Linked DNA regions of Granulosicoccus antarcticus IMCC3135. The protein of the gene in region 1 interacts with the protein of each later gene in a pairwise test. Links are inferred from orthologs where the notes say so. Each region holds a gene or a part of one and is shown on either strand. Other genes may lie near its edges. The genes, in order: IMCC3135_RS06745 and IMCC3135_RS29120.

Region 1 (7,326 bases):
ATTCCATTACACCGTTTTTCGAAGCCTTTGCTGCAACCATGCTGGTCGGTCTGTTACTGGCGTTGCCGGTCAGGTCGCACAAGGGGAAGCTGCGTCTGCGGGACGGTTTTCTGGTTGTTGTGCTGTTCTGGGCGGTACTGGGAATATTCGGTGGTTTGCCGTTTTATCTGTACACCCCGCTGGATCTGACCGTAGGCGCAGCCATTTTCGAATCCATGTCCGGGTTGACGACCACGGGTGCGACGGTGATTCTCGGTCTGGACCTGCTGCCACGTTCGATACTGTTCTATCGCCAGCAGATGCAGTGGTTCGGTGGCATGGGAATCATCGTGCTGGCCATTGCTGTTCTGCCCATGCTGGGTGTGGGCGGGCAGGCTTTGTTCAAGGCCGAGACGCCGGGTCTCAACAAGGAAAAACTGACACCCCGTATTGCTGGTACCGCCAAGGCACTCTGGTACATCTACCTGGGTTTGACGGTGGTCTGTGCACTAGCCTACTGGGCTGCTGGTATGACAGGGTTCGATGCTATTTCACACAGTTTCTCAACGGTTGCGATTGGTGGTTTCTCCACCCATGACAGCAGCATCGGGTATTTTGACAGCACCATGATCGAGATGATTGCCGTGATCTTCATGCTGATATCCGGCGTGAATTTCGGTCTTCACTTCACCGCCGCCAGGCAAATTAATTTCAAGCACTACTGGCGCGACGAAGAGTTCCGAGCCTATGTGATTATCGCGCTTGTATTAACGGTGGTTACCGCCTCCTATCTGTTTCTGACCGAAACTTCAGACTGGAAAATCTCACTCCGAAATGCCCTTTTCCACGTTGTCTCCATTGGTACGACGACGGGATTTACCTCTGAAGAATATTTCAACTGGCCCGGTTTTTTGCCAGTGCTACTGTTGTTTGCAAGCTTCATCGGTGGTTGTGCCGGTTCTACAGGTGGCGGTATGAAGGTCATTCGTGTCTTGCTGCTCTTCAAGCAGGGACAGCGCGAAATGGGACGACTGTTGCATCCTCACGCAACCATCATGGTCAAGGTGGGGGGCATGACCCTGCCTAATCGCATGATCGATGTCGTCTGGGGTTTCTTTGCCAGTTATGTGGCCTTGCTGGCCATCATGCTGCTGTTATTGATGGCAGCGGGTCTGGACCAGGAAAGTGCGTTCTCTGCAGTGGTGGCCTGTTTGAACAATCTGGGTCCGGGCCTGGGAACGGTCGCTGCCAATTATTCCAGCCTCGGAGATTTCTCCCTGTATGTGCTGAGTATCGCCATGCTCTTCGGTCGTCTGGAAATATTCACCATGTTGGTGTTGTTTACACCGGCTTTCTGGCGACAATAGGGCAGGGCTTCCGGGATGAGTGAGATCAGCAGTAAGTGGAATGAGCGATATGCGAACTCAGGGCATCCACTGCCGGCGGTGGCGGATGTACTACTAAAGGGAGAGCACTGGTTGCCCGGCACAGCGAGTGAGCGGCCATCCATGGCAGCACTTGATCTGGCTTGTGGTCGAGCGGCTAACGGCGAATGGTTGGCTCAACGTGGGTTCCACGTGAGCGCCTGGGATATCAGCAAGAATGCCATCGCTGATATCCAGCAACGTCCGGCATCCCGGGTGGCTGTTGCTCAGGTACGCGATCTTGAAAAACAACCTCCGTTGCCACACAGTTTTGATGTCATCATCGTGTGTCGATTTCTTGATCGCACGCTGTGTCAGGCTATTTGCGAGGCGCTGAAGCCCGGCGGCATTCTGTTCTACCAGACATTCACACACGGGCTGTCCAATCCGGATTTTCTGCTGAGAAGTAACGAGCTGCTGAGTCTTTTCGCCAGCCTCTCGATTCTTGAGTACCATGAGCCAGAGCCGGACGAGTCTGGTAAAGCCGAGGCCCGGTTGATTGCGCGTCGACAGGATTGACAGTCTGTAAAGCACGCTCCAATTAGAAATTCCAATCAAGTCATGGGAGTAAAGAGTCAATGAGTCAGACTGAAATGTTTGAAGCCATGTTGGCACGAGGGCAGGATAACGAAATGCTGCGCTACACCCTCGGCAATGCCTATTTTGCAGAAAGTGAATTTGGCAAGTCCATCGAACACCTGCAGCAGGCTGTTTTGCTGAAGCCGGACTATTCAGCCGCCTGGCGTGTGTTGGGAAGGGCGCTGGCTGGGGATGGACAATTGCAAGAGGCAAAGTCCGCGTTCGATCAGGGTGAAAAGGTGGCCGAAGCCAATGGCGATATACAGGCTGCCAAAGAGATCAATGTATTCCGCAAACGAGTGCTGAAAGCTCTGGATGAATGAGCCAGTAGCGGTCTCGTCAGAAATTCAGAATTTCTGACGAGACTGTGGCAGTACTACTGGATTGAGTGGTTGGCATCAGGCCGCTTTTTGCCGTTGATCTGCAACAACACCTGCACGTCCGGATTCAACAGATTGCTCGATCGTGCCGCGAGTGATACCCAGGTCGGCCAACTCTGCATCGTTGAGAGATTTCAAGTCGGTAATAGCCTGAGCACGTGACTTCAGTGCCGGGTTGCCATATGACGATGCATCCTGCGCCTCCATGGTGCGCCATGGCCATGCGCTGACACCTTCTTGCAGTAATCCTCGTGAAAAACCGCTATCTGCCAGCATGCGATCATCACAACGCAAAAGGTGCTCTCGGGCTAAAATGCGTCCACGAAGGGTCATATAACGTTCATAACCCTGTGCCATATTCTTGAATACCTTGAACATGTGTCTCTCCTGATAAGCTGCATGAATAATGTTTCATCAATCCAGACCCGTTCTGCTTACACACTGTCCTGATATGGCAATGAAACCTGCCTGACCGAGCACAAGGCCGTTATATCAGTAAGCAATGCAGTTAGCTTCGTGTCGCAATTGACTTGGGATCAATCTATGCATTACTACTCACACTGACAAACGACATTTTCTTTTGGTACCTGGTAGTAGAACTAAGGGTTCGTGAATAAACTATGGCAGGACCACTTCCATTAAACGCGCTGAACGCCTTTGAAGTTGCGGCGCGGCACGAAAGCTTCAGTAAGGCGGCGGAGGAATTGAACGTCACTCCGGCAGCAATAAGTCAGCAGATACGCATGCTTGAGGAGTTACTTGGCGTACAGTTGTTCCATCGGCTCAATAGAGGGTTGGCTCTGACGGATGCGGGCAAGTCCGGATTGAGCAAACTGCAACATGGGTTTCAGAGCGTCACTGAGGCCGTTCAGCAGATTCAATCCGAGCAGTCTCAGAGCTTGAATGTCTGGATGGCACCATCATTTGCTTCCAAATGGCTGATGCCGCGTATGCATCGGTTTGTCGAAAAGCATCCGTCCATCGATTTGCGAATTTCGGCAAGCGTGGAGTTGGTGGACACCAGTGCATCGGCCCCCTCACTCAGTGAAGACATTTTGCACAGGCACGACATTGATGTCGCCATACGCTTTGGCAGTGGCAACTACCCGGGCTGCCGGGTTGAAAAATTGATGGACGTGACCGCTCTGCCCATGTGCAGTCCGAGCCTGCTGGAAGACAGTAGCAGGCCACTGCGATGCCCGGAGGATCTTGCCGGACACACATTACTGCACGACGAAACGCCCTACGAGGGACGTCCTGACTGGTCTGGCTGGCTGGACGCTGTCGGGGTAACGTCGGTGGACGGAACCCGTGGCTTGCGGTTCAACCGGGTATCCCTGGCACTAGCCGCAGCTGTAGAAGCGCAAGGGGTAGTACTGAGTCTGGAGCAGTTGGCGGCGAACGACCTGGAAAAGGGGCGACTGGTGATTCCATTCGAACATCGGGTGAAGCTGACCCATGCCTATCACTGCATCAGCCTTGAACATACAGAGGATGATGAACGCGTACGGACTTTCAAGGAGTGGCTGTTCGAAGAAGCCTCGAACATGAAGACCACAGGTTGATCTGCTAAGATCAGCAGCCCGATTCAAGGACTCAGGCTGAGACGTGGATACTGATTGCGAATGTATCGTCATTGGCGCTGGTGTTGTCGGGCTTGCCATCGCGGCAAAGTTGGCCGCGGCAGGTCGAGACGTTCTGGTGCTGGAAGGTGAGGCGCACTTCGGCACCATCACCAGCGCCCGCAACTCCGAAGTCATTCATGCCGGTATCTATTACCCGGCTGGCAGCCTGAAGGCAAGACTCTGTGTTGAGGGCCGTGATGCCCTGTATCGCTATTGCGCTGATCATCAGATCGAACACGCACAATGTGGCAAGCTCATCGTGGCAACGTCCACCAGTCAGCTTGAGCAGCTGGAGTCAATTCAGCAGCGAGCACTGGTCAACGGCGTTTCTGATATTCGCCTGCTTGCTGCGGAAGAGGCCATGTCCATGGAGCCGCAGCTGAAGTGTCTGGGGGCTTTGCACTCACCGTCGACTGGCATCATTGACACCCATGGGCTGATGCTCTCATTGCTGGGAGAGGGGGAGCGCTTTGGTGCCGCACTGGCCACGCATTCGCCGGTGGCAAGCATGTCCCATGATGTTGCCAGTGGTGTCTATACCGTGAACGTTGTCGGTGAAAATGCCATGTCACTGACCACACGCCATGTCATCAATGCAGCTGGTCACGGTGCCTGCGCCCTGGCAGCTCCACTGCTGGCTAGCACCTCACAAGCCAAGGTGACACCGGTTCTGAGCAAGGGAAACTATTTCCGGCTATCCGGCAAAGCGCCTTTCAGTCGCCTGATCTATCCCGTACCGGAGCAGGGTGGTCTGGGTGTACACATCACCATCGATCTGGGTGGGCAGGCGCGTTTTGGTCCGGACGTCGAGCCCGTCAACGAAGAAAACTATTCAGTGGATCCAGCCCGGTCAGCTGGATTCTATGCCGCGGTGCGCGAATACTGGCCCGGCTTGCCGGATGATTCTCTGGCGCCGGACTATGCAGGCATTCGTCCCAAGATCGAAGTGGATGGCGAGCTGTATACCGATTTCATGATTCAGTCACCGGCAGACCACGGCATGCCCGGTCTGATCAACCTGTTTGGCGTGGAATCACCTGGGTTGACTGCCTGTCTGGCTATTGCAGATGACGTGCATCGCCTGATGCCGGATTAACACTTCAGCTAAAGGCGTTGTCCTGACGCTCGAAGATGACCAGGTGATCCAGCTGCAGACGAATACCGAACTCTTCACCGACGGGATGATTATGGTGAGAGGGGGCCAGGCACAATAAACGCGTATTACCCGGCATTCGTAGTGTGTAAAGGTGATCAGCGCCCCGAAAATCACGTGCCACCACTGTTGCCTTGTTGGGGCTCTGGTCGTCGTGAAGAATATCGTCTGGTCGCACCAGTAACTCAATCAGGGTGCCTGATGGCAGATCTTCACTGAGCTCTCCCTGGATGATACCCAGTTCGGTCTGTATGACGTTGTCTTCCAGCGTGTTGCCACACAGAAAGACACCCTCGCCAATGAAGTCGGCAACAAACCGGTCTGAGGGGGTGTGGTACAGGCTATAGGCATCGTCCCACTGGCGCAGCCGACCTTCGGACACCACACCTATATGGTCGGCAATGGCAAATGCCTCGAATTGATCATGGGTGACCAGAACCGCAGTAATGCCATCGCGTTTGAGGATTTCGCGCACCTCGTGAGCCAGCTGTACGCGACGTTCTGTGTCCTGGCTGCTGAACGGCTCATCCAGCAGCAGCACTGGTGGCCGGGGTGCCATGGCTCGTATCAAGGCAACCCGTTGCTGTTGTCCGCCGGATAGCTGATGAGGATAGGCATTGGCGTAGTCCTGCATGCTGACCAGATCAAGTAGTTCATTGACCCGTTGGTCTGTCTCTTTACGCGTCCGGCCATTGATGCCAAAGGCGACATTCTTGCGAACTGTCATGTGCGGGAACAGCGCCAGGTCCTGAAAGACCATGCCCACACGCCTTTGCTCGGGAGAGGCCTGGGTTTCAGAATTGGCGACAAGCTCGCCGGCGATGGATAGTTTGCCGGCGGAAGGGGCCTGAAAGCCGCCAATGGTGCGCAGCAGGGTGGTCTTGCCACAGCCACTGGGGCCTAGCAGGCAACCAATGTCACCTGGTTTCAGGGAAAATGACACATCATCGATGATACGAGTACCATCGATATCGACATATATGTGTTCTAGTTCTAGCTGATTTTCCATGGCCCGAATGATAACCCAAGCTTGGCAAAAGGTTCTGCCTGGCATTTCCATCATCCGGGGTACCCGAAGGCTGTAAAGAGGCGAGTAGCGACAGTGCGCAGCGATTATTCAATGCAATGGATCACCCCCGCCGTCAGGGAACAGGTTGATCAGATTATCGAAAAGATCCCAACAGGGACCCGCGATGCCTCCCTGCTGAGCACGTGGCTATTGCCCGTCTGTGCTGTCAGCCCCTATATGGCGCGTGTGGCATCGCAATACCCCCAATCTATCCAGGCTCTTCTCGATACCGGCGCCTTGCAATCTGGCAGTGAGTCACCGGATGTGGCCCAGATGCTGGAAGAGCTGGAAGCAGCCTGGCAGGAGCTGCACGGCAAGACACCATTAATGGATAGCAAGCAGCGTGAAGCGGTGCAGCAGGCTCTGCTGCGACAGTTCAGGCATCGTCATCTGTTTCGTATCCTGTGGAACGATCTGACTAATTCAGCCGAGTTGTTTCGTACGCTTGAGGACCTGTCACTACTCGCTGATGCCTGCATCATTGCCGCTGAGCGCTGGACACATGAGGTGCTGATCACACGTTACGGCGAACCCTGTGATGGGCAGGGGCAGGAACAGCGGCTGATCGTACTGGGTATGGGCAAGCTGGGCGGCTATGAATTGAATGTGTCGTCAGATATTGATCTGATCTGCCTGTATCCCAGGGCAGGGCAGACGCGCGGTGATGCTCGCGGTAAGGGTATTGTGGAAAACGTGGAGTTCTTTCGACGTGTTGCACAGGGGCTGACACGTCTGCTCAACAGCACGACCGTGGACGGCTTTGCCTACCGTGTGGATACTCGCCTGCGACCCTTCGGAGAAAGTGGTCCGCTGGTCATGAACCTGGATGGGTTGGAAAACTACTACCTGACACAGGCTCGCGACTGGGAACGTTACGCGATGATCAAGGCGCGTGCCATTACCGGCTCGGCCGCCGCCATCCGGGATTTCGAATCGCTGGTGACACCCTTCGTCTACCGGCGTTATCTGGATTACAACGCGTTCGACTCTCTGCGCGACCTGAAGGGCAAGATTGCCTTGTCTGTTCGCCAGAAAGGCATGGTGGACAATATCAAGCTGGGTTCGGGCGGGATTCGCGAAGTCGAGTTTATCGGGCAATCCTTTCAGCTGGTGCGTG
Region 2 (7,294 bases), 5.2 Mb from region 1 along the record:
AATGCTGGCTCTGACCGGCACGTTCATGGCTTCAACGTTAAGACCGCGGCGAAAGGTCTGCAGTAAATTCACTACCATGGATTCGATAGCCTCACGGTTATGATCAGATTCCATCAGAATTGCAAACTCATCACCGCCTGTGCGGGCGATCAAGGCGTTCTCAGGAACGGCACGACGCAGGCAGAGTCCGGTCTGTTTCAGCAGTTCATCCCCTACGGCACGGCCGTAGCTGTCATTGATTTGTCTGAAGCTTTTCAGATCAACGATAATCAGAGCCAGCTCGCCCCTTGTTCTGCTGCAGCGCTGCGCCAGCTCATGAACCAGGCGCTTGCGACTTGCCAGAGCCGTTAATGGGTCGCTGAATCGCAAGTTGGCCAGATGGTCGGCTCCATAGACGGAGATGCTTGTGCCGCCATTGTCAGTCCTGCGTTCCTTGACCAGAAGTGGCTGCTTGCCGTAGCTGGGTAGTTCGAAGCTGAGCGTTGCGTCCTGGCTGCTGGCACTCTCGCGTGCTCGTTTGCGAGCTTGCACGATAGCGTCTGTGTCGGGAGAAATCTGTGAGTAGAGATCCTCGGCATTCATGTCGGGATACAGTGTGGGCTCAATACTCAGGGGCATGAGGCTGGCTAGTTTCTCATTGACTGCAGCCAGCCGGCCGTTGGGGTCGAACAGCGCGACGGCTTCCGGCAAGGCATCCAGAGCAGATTGCACCGCCTTGTTTTGCCTCCAGGAATGACGCCTTGTATGTACATTGGTGAGCAGGGCGCTGAGTCCACCCAGAATCACCAGGGCGGACAACCACGGTGAGTCATGCCAGATGACCAGCAGGCCGTTTGTTGTGTCGCTGAGTATCTCGTTGGTAGCCAACCACAGGGAGCCGATGATGCTGTCATCAGACCACTGCCAGAGTGAAGGCCAGTCCACCGAGATGACGATGGGGAAGGTGCGGAAAATCATTGAATTTGACGATCTGCTCTCAGGAGGTAACGGCCTGTCTTGCCATTACGTTTCCGGCAACAGAGACGTTGGGGTCATTGCGTGACACACCGTCTTTCATTGCGGATCAGTAAATATTACCTATCAGGCTGGGAAATAAAGAACTGCTTCACGTAAAGTATCAGAAAGTTCCGCCTGCGAACCAAATGTCTGTCGTATAGCGTGTTTGGTTACAGTTAGAAGTTCGGAGGTTTTCCGACTTTCTGGAGGTCGACGGAGCCTGATAACAAGGCTTTCCGGACAGTCTCGCGAAGAGAGCTCAAGCCAGCTGACTGGCTGCGCCGGGTGCCTCTGGCACCCGACGGACGTACTATTTCAAGGCTGGGACGCTAGGCTGTATTGGCGCTGGCGACCACACCTTGATAAAACTCTAGCTACGGGCAGTGACTTCTACTGCGTGATAGCCGAATTGCGTCTTGATAGGGCCTTGAACGTCACCGACTTCGCCTTCAAAGCAGGCAGTTTCGAATTCAGGAACCATCTGGCCTTTGCCGAAGGTACCCAGATTGCCACCGTCGTTCTTTGATGGGCAGCTGGAGTTCTGCTTGGCTACTGCTGCGAAATCCGCTCCGCCTTTGATCTCATCAATGAGAGTCTGGCATTTCTCTTCGCTGTCAACGAGGATATGGCGTGCTGTTGCTTGTGTCATTTAGATGGTTTCCAGATGCCGAAGGCTTCTTGTGATGGAGGGGAAGGCGGAGGCGGAGCCGCCTCTTGTTTCTGGGTGTCGACATCATCAGCTACATGCTTCATGAAAGCAGCCAGCTGATTCAGCACATCTTCTTTCTGTGATGCTGGCATGTCCTGCTGGCCTAGCAGAAAGCCGACTACCGCGCAAAGATACTGTGACGTTACGCCGGGGTCCGTAGCCGCAGAATCGTGTTCTTGCAGCATGGCCTGGATGTCGCCAACCAGTTTGGCGGAAAGTTGTAATTCGCTCATGAAATCAGATCGGCAGGATTGTAAAGTGGCTCGGATTGGCCAGCATCCGCATAGTTCGGATACTCGCCATCGTCGTACAAGTATGCCTTGCTGGCAGATTCCGCGGTTGCAGACACCGGATCACTCGTCATGCGGACCTGCTTGCATAGCGGGCATTGATGCCAGCGAGTGGTGGCATAGCCACTGGATTCACAACGATCTACAACCATCGGTGTGTGGCAACTTCTGCATTTCACTGTTGACATTGATTACTTCCGCAAACGTCGGGGGAAAAAACAGCTTCCATCCGCTAAGACCCACTGAGGAGAATTTCGGAAAAAAACCGGCCTCATTGTACCTCAAGAAACACCCTCACCTGAGGGTAGAATTGAGGTATTGCTCAGAAAGACGTAACCCATAGTAAACGAGGACATATAAATGAAATGGCGGTTTTCAACCGCTCAATTGCTCAATCTGGCTCAGTGGAAAGATGACGAAGAAGCAGGCTGATCAGCAGCCATTGTTGTTTCTGCGCAGATCCTTGAATTTTATGGGAACTGGCACAATCGATGCGTTGTGAGCGAGTACTCATCGACTCCGATGCCAGAAGGTCGTGAAATAGACAATTATGGATTTCACGATCCGCAAGCGGACTGCAGCCTCACGGCCTTGAGGTGGTCCTGCCAGGGTGAATGCAATCAGGCCAGGCGAGAGTAACAGTCGTCTGGTATTCCTCACCAATACGTGCCGGTTGCGATAGAATCGCGTTGCGACCGTGAGTGGTCTATGCTTTCTGTTCTCAAAGCTGAGACAAAATCCCCCTATGTGTTATGTAACAGGTTTGCTATGCACAAATGTTGCCTCGTGTCTTTCGGTGCTCAGCGGTAGGGGGTTCATGCAATCTGGTGTTCTGGAAGACTAAGTAGAGGCTACATGACTGTCACTTTTCACAAACTTTCGATCGTTGCAGCAGTCATGGTACTGCTTGCCGGTTGTTCGTTGAAAGGTGAGCCATCGGTTGCTGAGCAATGGGAGGCCCAGCAGCAGCAAAGTGAAGAGCAAGCCAAAGCGGATAAAACCGACTCGCAAAAGTTGTGTTCACCGGAGCCAGGATCACCTTTCTCTTATCGCAAAGCCATTCTTGTGGCTGGCACCATCGGCGTGCCTGATCTTGCCAGGGATCTTCCCGGTCTTGCTGATTTGACCTCCCGGCGTCTGCAGACGCATCTTGATGCCTTGGGGCGTTTCAATGTATTCGCAACACATGATTCCAGTTTTGAAAGCATCGCCCCGACTACTGCGGTGCGAGTCAGGCAGTTAGGTCGCGATAACGCATCCCAGTTCGTAGTGAAACTCGAACTCGAGGATATGACCATGACCCCTGGTGGCAACTGGTTTGACAAATTGCTTGGCGCAAGCGATGAGCGCAATGTGCTGATCAAGTTGTTTATCTATGACGTTGAATACGGTTCTCTGTTTTATTCGCAGCGATATCAGCGCACGGTCGAAGGCGACGTTGTCGGTTTTCCAGGAAATGGCCGAACCGTGGCAACACCCTGGTTCAGCACTGATCTGGGCGAAGTGGTTGACGAAATACTGAAAGCCATAAGCCTGCAGATCAATCAGAAGCTTGCCTGCGTGCCTTTCTCTGCTGAGGTGACGGCCATAAAAGGCAAGGACATTCATATCAATGCCGGCTTTCTTCACGGCATCCGAACGGGAGAGGCCCTGCGGATCTATCGACGCAGCGATGTCCTAGTGCCTGATGAAATTCAGAAGCAGGGGGACGACGAAGGCTGGATTACAGTGCATACCGTATTCCCGAATCACAGCATCGCTAGCGTCGCTCAAGGCACGCAGAATCGCCGTCGTCTGGAAATCAGTGATGTTGTGCGGGCTTGGTAGGTTTTGGTTTGAAGCCTGCTCATCGCACTGATCAGGCAAAACGCCCGATCATGTTCCTATTGGGAATAGTAATAACAATTCGATGAGAGCGGCTGCGAGACTTCAACATTACTGCAGGCGTAAGCCAGCTGTTTTTGCAGATTGATTCTGGCCTGTATGTTCTCAGGTAAGCCCATGGCGACTGTTTGATCAATGGGTTCTTCTACCTCATCTTCGAACTGATTCTGCGCACCTGTTTCCCCGGGGAATCCCAGAGCGACTGTTTGTTCGATTTGTCGCGATCCTGACTGACTCCCCATCCTGCTTTGCCCAGTTGAGTCCAGAAGTGTTGTTTGTTCAATCTGTTCTGGCTGATTGCCAAACACGGCTTCATTGGCCGCTCCCAGAACCACGGGTTGCTCGGATGGATCTTCCATCCCCGTATCCACAGGGACGGCCATGAGGATCGATTGTTCAGAGGCTTGCGACTGGTTGCCTGTGAGTCCTGTCAGGCCGGTCACCTGAACACCACCACCGTCAGGAATCAAACTGCGGTTGTTATAGGCTTGCCTTCGAGAGGCGTTGTTATCTTTATCGGAGAAGGCCGAGCTTTTGCCAATCATGAAGCCAGCCACACTACCCAACAGCGGCGCGAGCGGATTCGCCACCGCTGCACCGGCAATGATGCTGCCTATCAAGCTGCCAGTGCGGCCGCGATCCGATAGAAATTCTTTGGTTGTTTCAGTGAGAGCTTCTGCGAAAGGGGTGCGTTCTTGTGCGTGTAGGCTGGAAGTCATAAGTAAAGTGTTGGCTATGGTGACGACGCAAATGACTGTATAGCGGCGGTATTCCCTTTTTTTCATGCTGAATCCTTTAGTCGGCTTCGGCGAGTGAGTTACTCGGCTTGAAAAACTTGTTCAGCCCACAGTATGCCTTCATATTCCTTGGCACCTTCGTAGGCGACGCGTACGAAGGCACCTTCGGGAATACTCGCTTCGCTCAAGGGGATGGTGAACGTGCGTTTATCAATCTCCGGATAGATGGAGAGTTCCTTGGACTGACTGATAACCTCAACGGGGCTATTGGCATCGCGCTGCATTTCCACTGATATCTTGCCAAAACTGCTGGCATTACCGGTACGGTTGAACACCATCTCCAGGCCCATGCGCTGTGAGTTCTTGGTCGGTACGGCCTTGATGGATTCCATTGTGATTTGTGGTGCTTCGGTATCATGTCGCACTACAACAGGGATAGAGAATGACATCTGCATGAAGACTTGAATGCCGACTCCTTCCTGAGAGGTCTCTGCTCCCAAGGTAGAAGTGGGTTCAGAAATATCCGGAATGACCTGTAGCAGTAAATGCGAGCGATACTCCCCGGATGGCAAATCAGCAGGGGGGCGCCAGTTGAAACGTACTGTCTGGTTTTCATTGGGCCCCACTGTGATTTGACGTGGAGAAACACGAATCATGTCTTTGGCAGAAGGCCATTCCTCACTTTCTGACACCATGTTGTAGCCACCGTCTTCCGTCGCGCGTTTATCCTCCCAACTCAGACGGTAGGTACGTGAGCCATTGCTGTTATTTCGCAATACCATGGTAGTGCTTTTGTTTTCATGATCCATGAGAACCCGGGTAGGGCTGATCAGCATATCTGCGTGGACTGCAAAGCTTAGACAGAGCGTCAGGCCGAATAGAATGTACTTCACTAGTGACTGTCTGATTTTCATCAAATTACTCTTGAATCGTGTGCAAAATTGGTTAATTCCATCGCAGTACCATCCACCATATCAATAAGACACCGTGATTTCATACGTTCCCTCATACCGTCCGCTAGGGTAGATCTGTGGCGAAGAAGTGATTTCCGTTTTCAATGTACCGCCGATTGTTATCAGCATCTCACCGTTGGCATCGGTTCTTCCTATCCCGTCCGGTGATGTCAGCAGATCACTTAGAATCAAATGCGGGGCACTAGCGGGGTTTTCCGTATGTTCTAGCAATACGTCGGCCACTTGCGGGGTTACAGATAACGTGTAGTTAGCTGCCGCTCCACTCACTCTCAGAACCCCTTCTTCAGGTTTTACAATGGAAACCAGGCGTGAATTTTCCGGTTCGCTGATTTTGTAAGTGCCTGCGGGCGAAAGTGTCATGGAAGCCTGACTTGTAATGCTGGTACGGGCAAACAGGGTGCCAAAATGCAACTGCTGCTCTTGATCAATCGTCAGTGTCGAACTCAGCTCTGTCTCCAGAAAAATGACCTTGCTGCTGGATACGAAGGCATCGGCATCAGGTTGCCAGTAGTCAACGCGTAATGATGTAGTGCCGCTGTAGAGGTAGTCTTCGTAGGTACCACCATTCCCTGTTGTGCCAAGGCGTGCGCCCAATGATAATTCAGCGTTTCCCTCAGAGTCCGTCGTGACCTGTGGGAAGTCGTAGTTGTCCACACTCAACGGCTCGGTGATTCCGATGGTTTCAGCGGTGAGTGTTGTGCTATCTAGGCTGACGTTTAGTCTTGTGGTGGGCGGGAACCCGCTGAACTGGAAGAGTCCTGGCAAGCCCTTCTCAATCAACACGAACTGGCCTTCTATATTGATGTTGTTGCCGGTTCGCGAAAAGGTGAATTGCGATACAGTGTCATTGGCAGAAATCGCAAGCTTGCCGAAACGCAAGTTCTGCAGTTCTTCAATGAGTGGTTGCGCTAGTGCAGAACTTGTCATTGTCGCCCAGAGTAGAATCGCCAAAAAGAGGTGAGTCATGAATCTTGTTCCCTTGTTGGATATTGCCTGCCGACATTGGGTGAGAGAAGCTGATTCTGAATGCACGGGAGTAGACACTCTTTCGATAGGGATGCTCTGGACGTTTGATTCCTGTTTGGAGAGTTGCACTGGGGTGAAACCCGAGTAGACTCGCCAATTTCAGGTGCTGTGGTGGCATTGGCTACGAAAATGCGAGTAAGCCAGAAATCGGAAAGGGAAAGTTGCCCGACCTTTGCTATTGGATCGAGCAAATTGAGTGCCAGAATACACGTGCTGTCCTTGATAGGTAATCAGCGCTGCACGCTGTTCAGTAGACAGCGTAATCGTTCGTATGGTGGAGAGGTGACATCCACGGTTGGCGTGCTTCATGCAGGAGCCGCTGGAGAATTTCTCTCGACAGCATTGGTGTCACTAATGACTTTGCAAGTTTATAACAGCTCTAGAAGCGGGAAGAGAAGCAGCTATAGAGCTTTTACTTTAAGTCTTCGAGTTGTATTGATATGAATTTCTACGAGAGACAATCCACTGCCGAGAAGGCCCAATAGTCAAGACTGGCTAGGAGTTTTGAAAGGTACCATTCTGTGCTGACCGGTAGAAGGCATCCAGAGCATTGACTGCTCGTGTTGATTTAGCAGCAGGCCTGATAAGCTTATATAATGTCTTTCTGAGCATTGACTTGGGATGAGGTTGATAGCTCTGAGCGCAACAGTTGAAGAAAAAGGGGCGCTTTTAACGCCC

What was found.
Region 2: the proteins of IMCC3135_RS06745 (region 1) and IMCC3135_RS29120 interact in binary tests that used the Escherichia coli proteins (3 or more experiments, as listed by UniProt). The link is inferred for Granulosicoccus antarcticus IMCC3135 from one-to-one orthologs.

Annotation. Positions count from the first base shown.
Region 1 is NZ_CP018632.1:1,560,590-1,567,915, forward strand. What follows is about bases 3,053-6,026. They hold IMCC3135_RS06745 (NAD(P)/FAD-dependent oxidoreductase), read left to right. Parts: upstream 3,053-3,970; coding sequence 3,971-5,083; downstream 5,084-6,026. Other genes in these bases: gcvA (transcriptional regulator GcvA), read left to right, coding at 3,053-3,927; IMCC3135_RS06750 (ABC transporter ATP-binding protein), read right to left, coding at 5,088-6,026. Also shown: IMCC3135_RS06720 (potassium transporter TrkG), read left to right, coding at 1-1,346; IMCC3135_RS06725 (class I SAM-dependent methyltransferase), read left to right, coding at 1,362-1,922; IMCC3135_RS06730 (tetratricopeptide repeat protein), read left to right, coding at 1,982-2,305; IMCC3135_RS06735 (DUF1127 domain-containing protein), read right to left, coding at 2,381-2,740; more of gcvA, read left to right, coding at 2,983-3,052; more of IMCC3135_RS06750, read right to left, coding at 6,027-6,149; glnE (bifunctional [glutamate--ammonia ligase]-adenylyl-L-tyrosine phosphorylase/[glutamate--ammonia-ligase] adenylyltransferase), read left to right, coding at 6,261-7,326. UniProt on the Escherichia coli protein: Catalyzes the dehydrogenation of L-2-hydroxyglutarate (L2HG) to alpha-ketoglutarate and couples to the respiratory chain by feeding electrons from the reaction into the membrane quinone pool.
Region 2 is NZ_CP018632.1:6,721,830-6,729,123, reverse strand. The notes cover bases 7-2,948. They hold IMCC3135_RS29120 (peptidylprolyl isomerase), read right to left. Parts: upstream 1,646-2,948; coding sequence 1,367-1,645; downstream 7-1,366. Other genes in these bases: IMCC3135_RS29105 (flagella assembly protein FlgT middle domain-containing protein), read left to right, coding at 2,851-2,948; IMCC3135_RS29110 (hypothetical protein), read right to left, coding at 1,935-2,183; IMCC3135_RS29115 (hypothetical protein), read right to left, coding at 1,642-1,938; IMCC3135_RS29125 (putative bifunctional diguanylate cyclase/phosphodiesterase), read right to left, coding at 7-957. In the rest of the region: more of IMCC3135_RS29125, read right to left, coding at 1-6; more of IMCC3135_RS29105, read left to right, coding at 2,949-3,822; IMCC3135_RS29100 (hypothetical protein), read right to left, coding at 3,879-4,598; IMCC3135_RS29095 (fimbrial biogenesis chaperone), read right to left, coding at 4,697-5,530; IMCC3135_RS29090 (DUF4402 domain-containing protein), read right to left, coding at 5,591-6,556. UniProt on the Escherichia coli protein: PPIases accelerate the folding of proteins. It prefers amino acid residues with hydrophobic side chains like leucine and phenylalanine in the P1 position of the peptides substrates.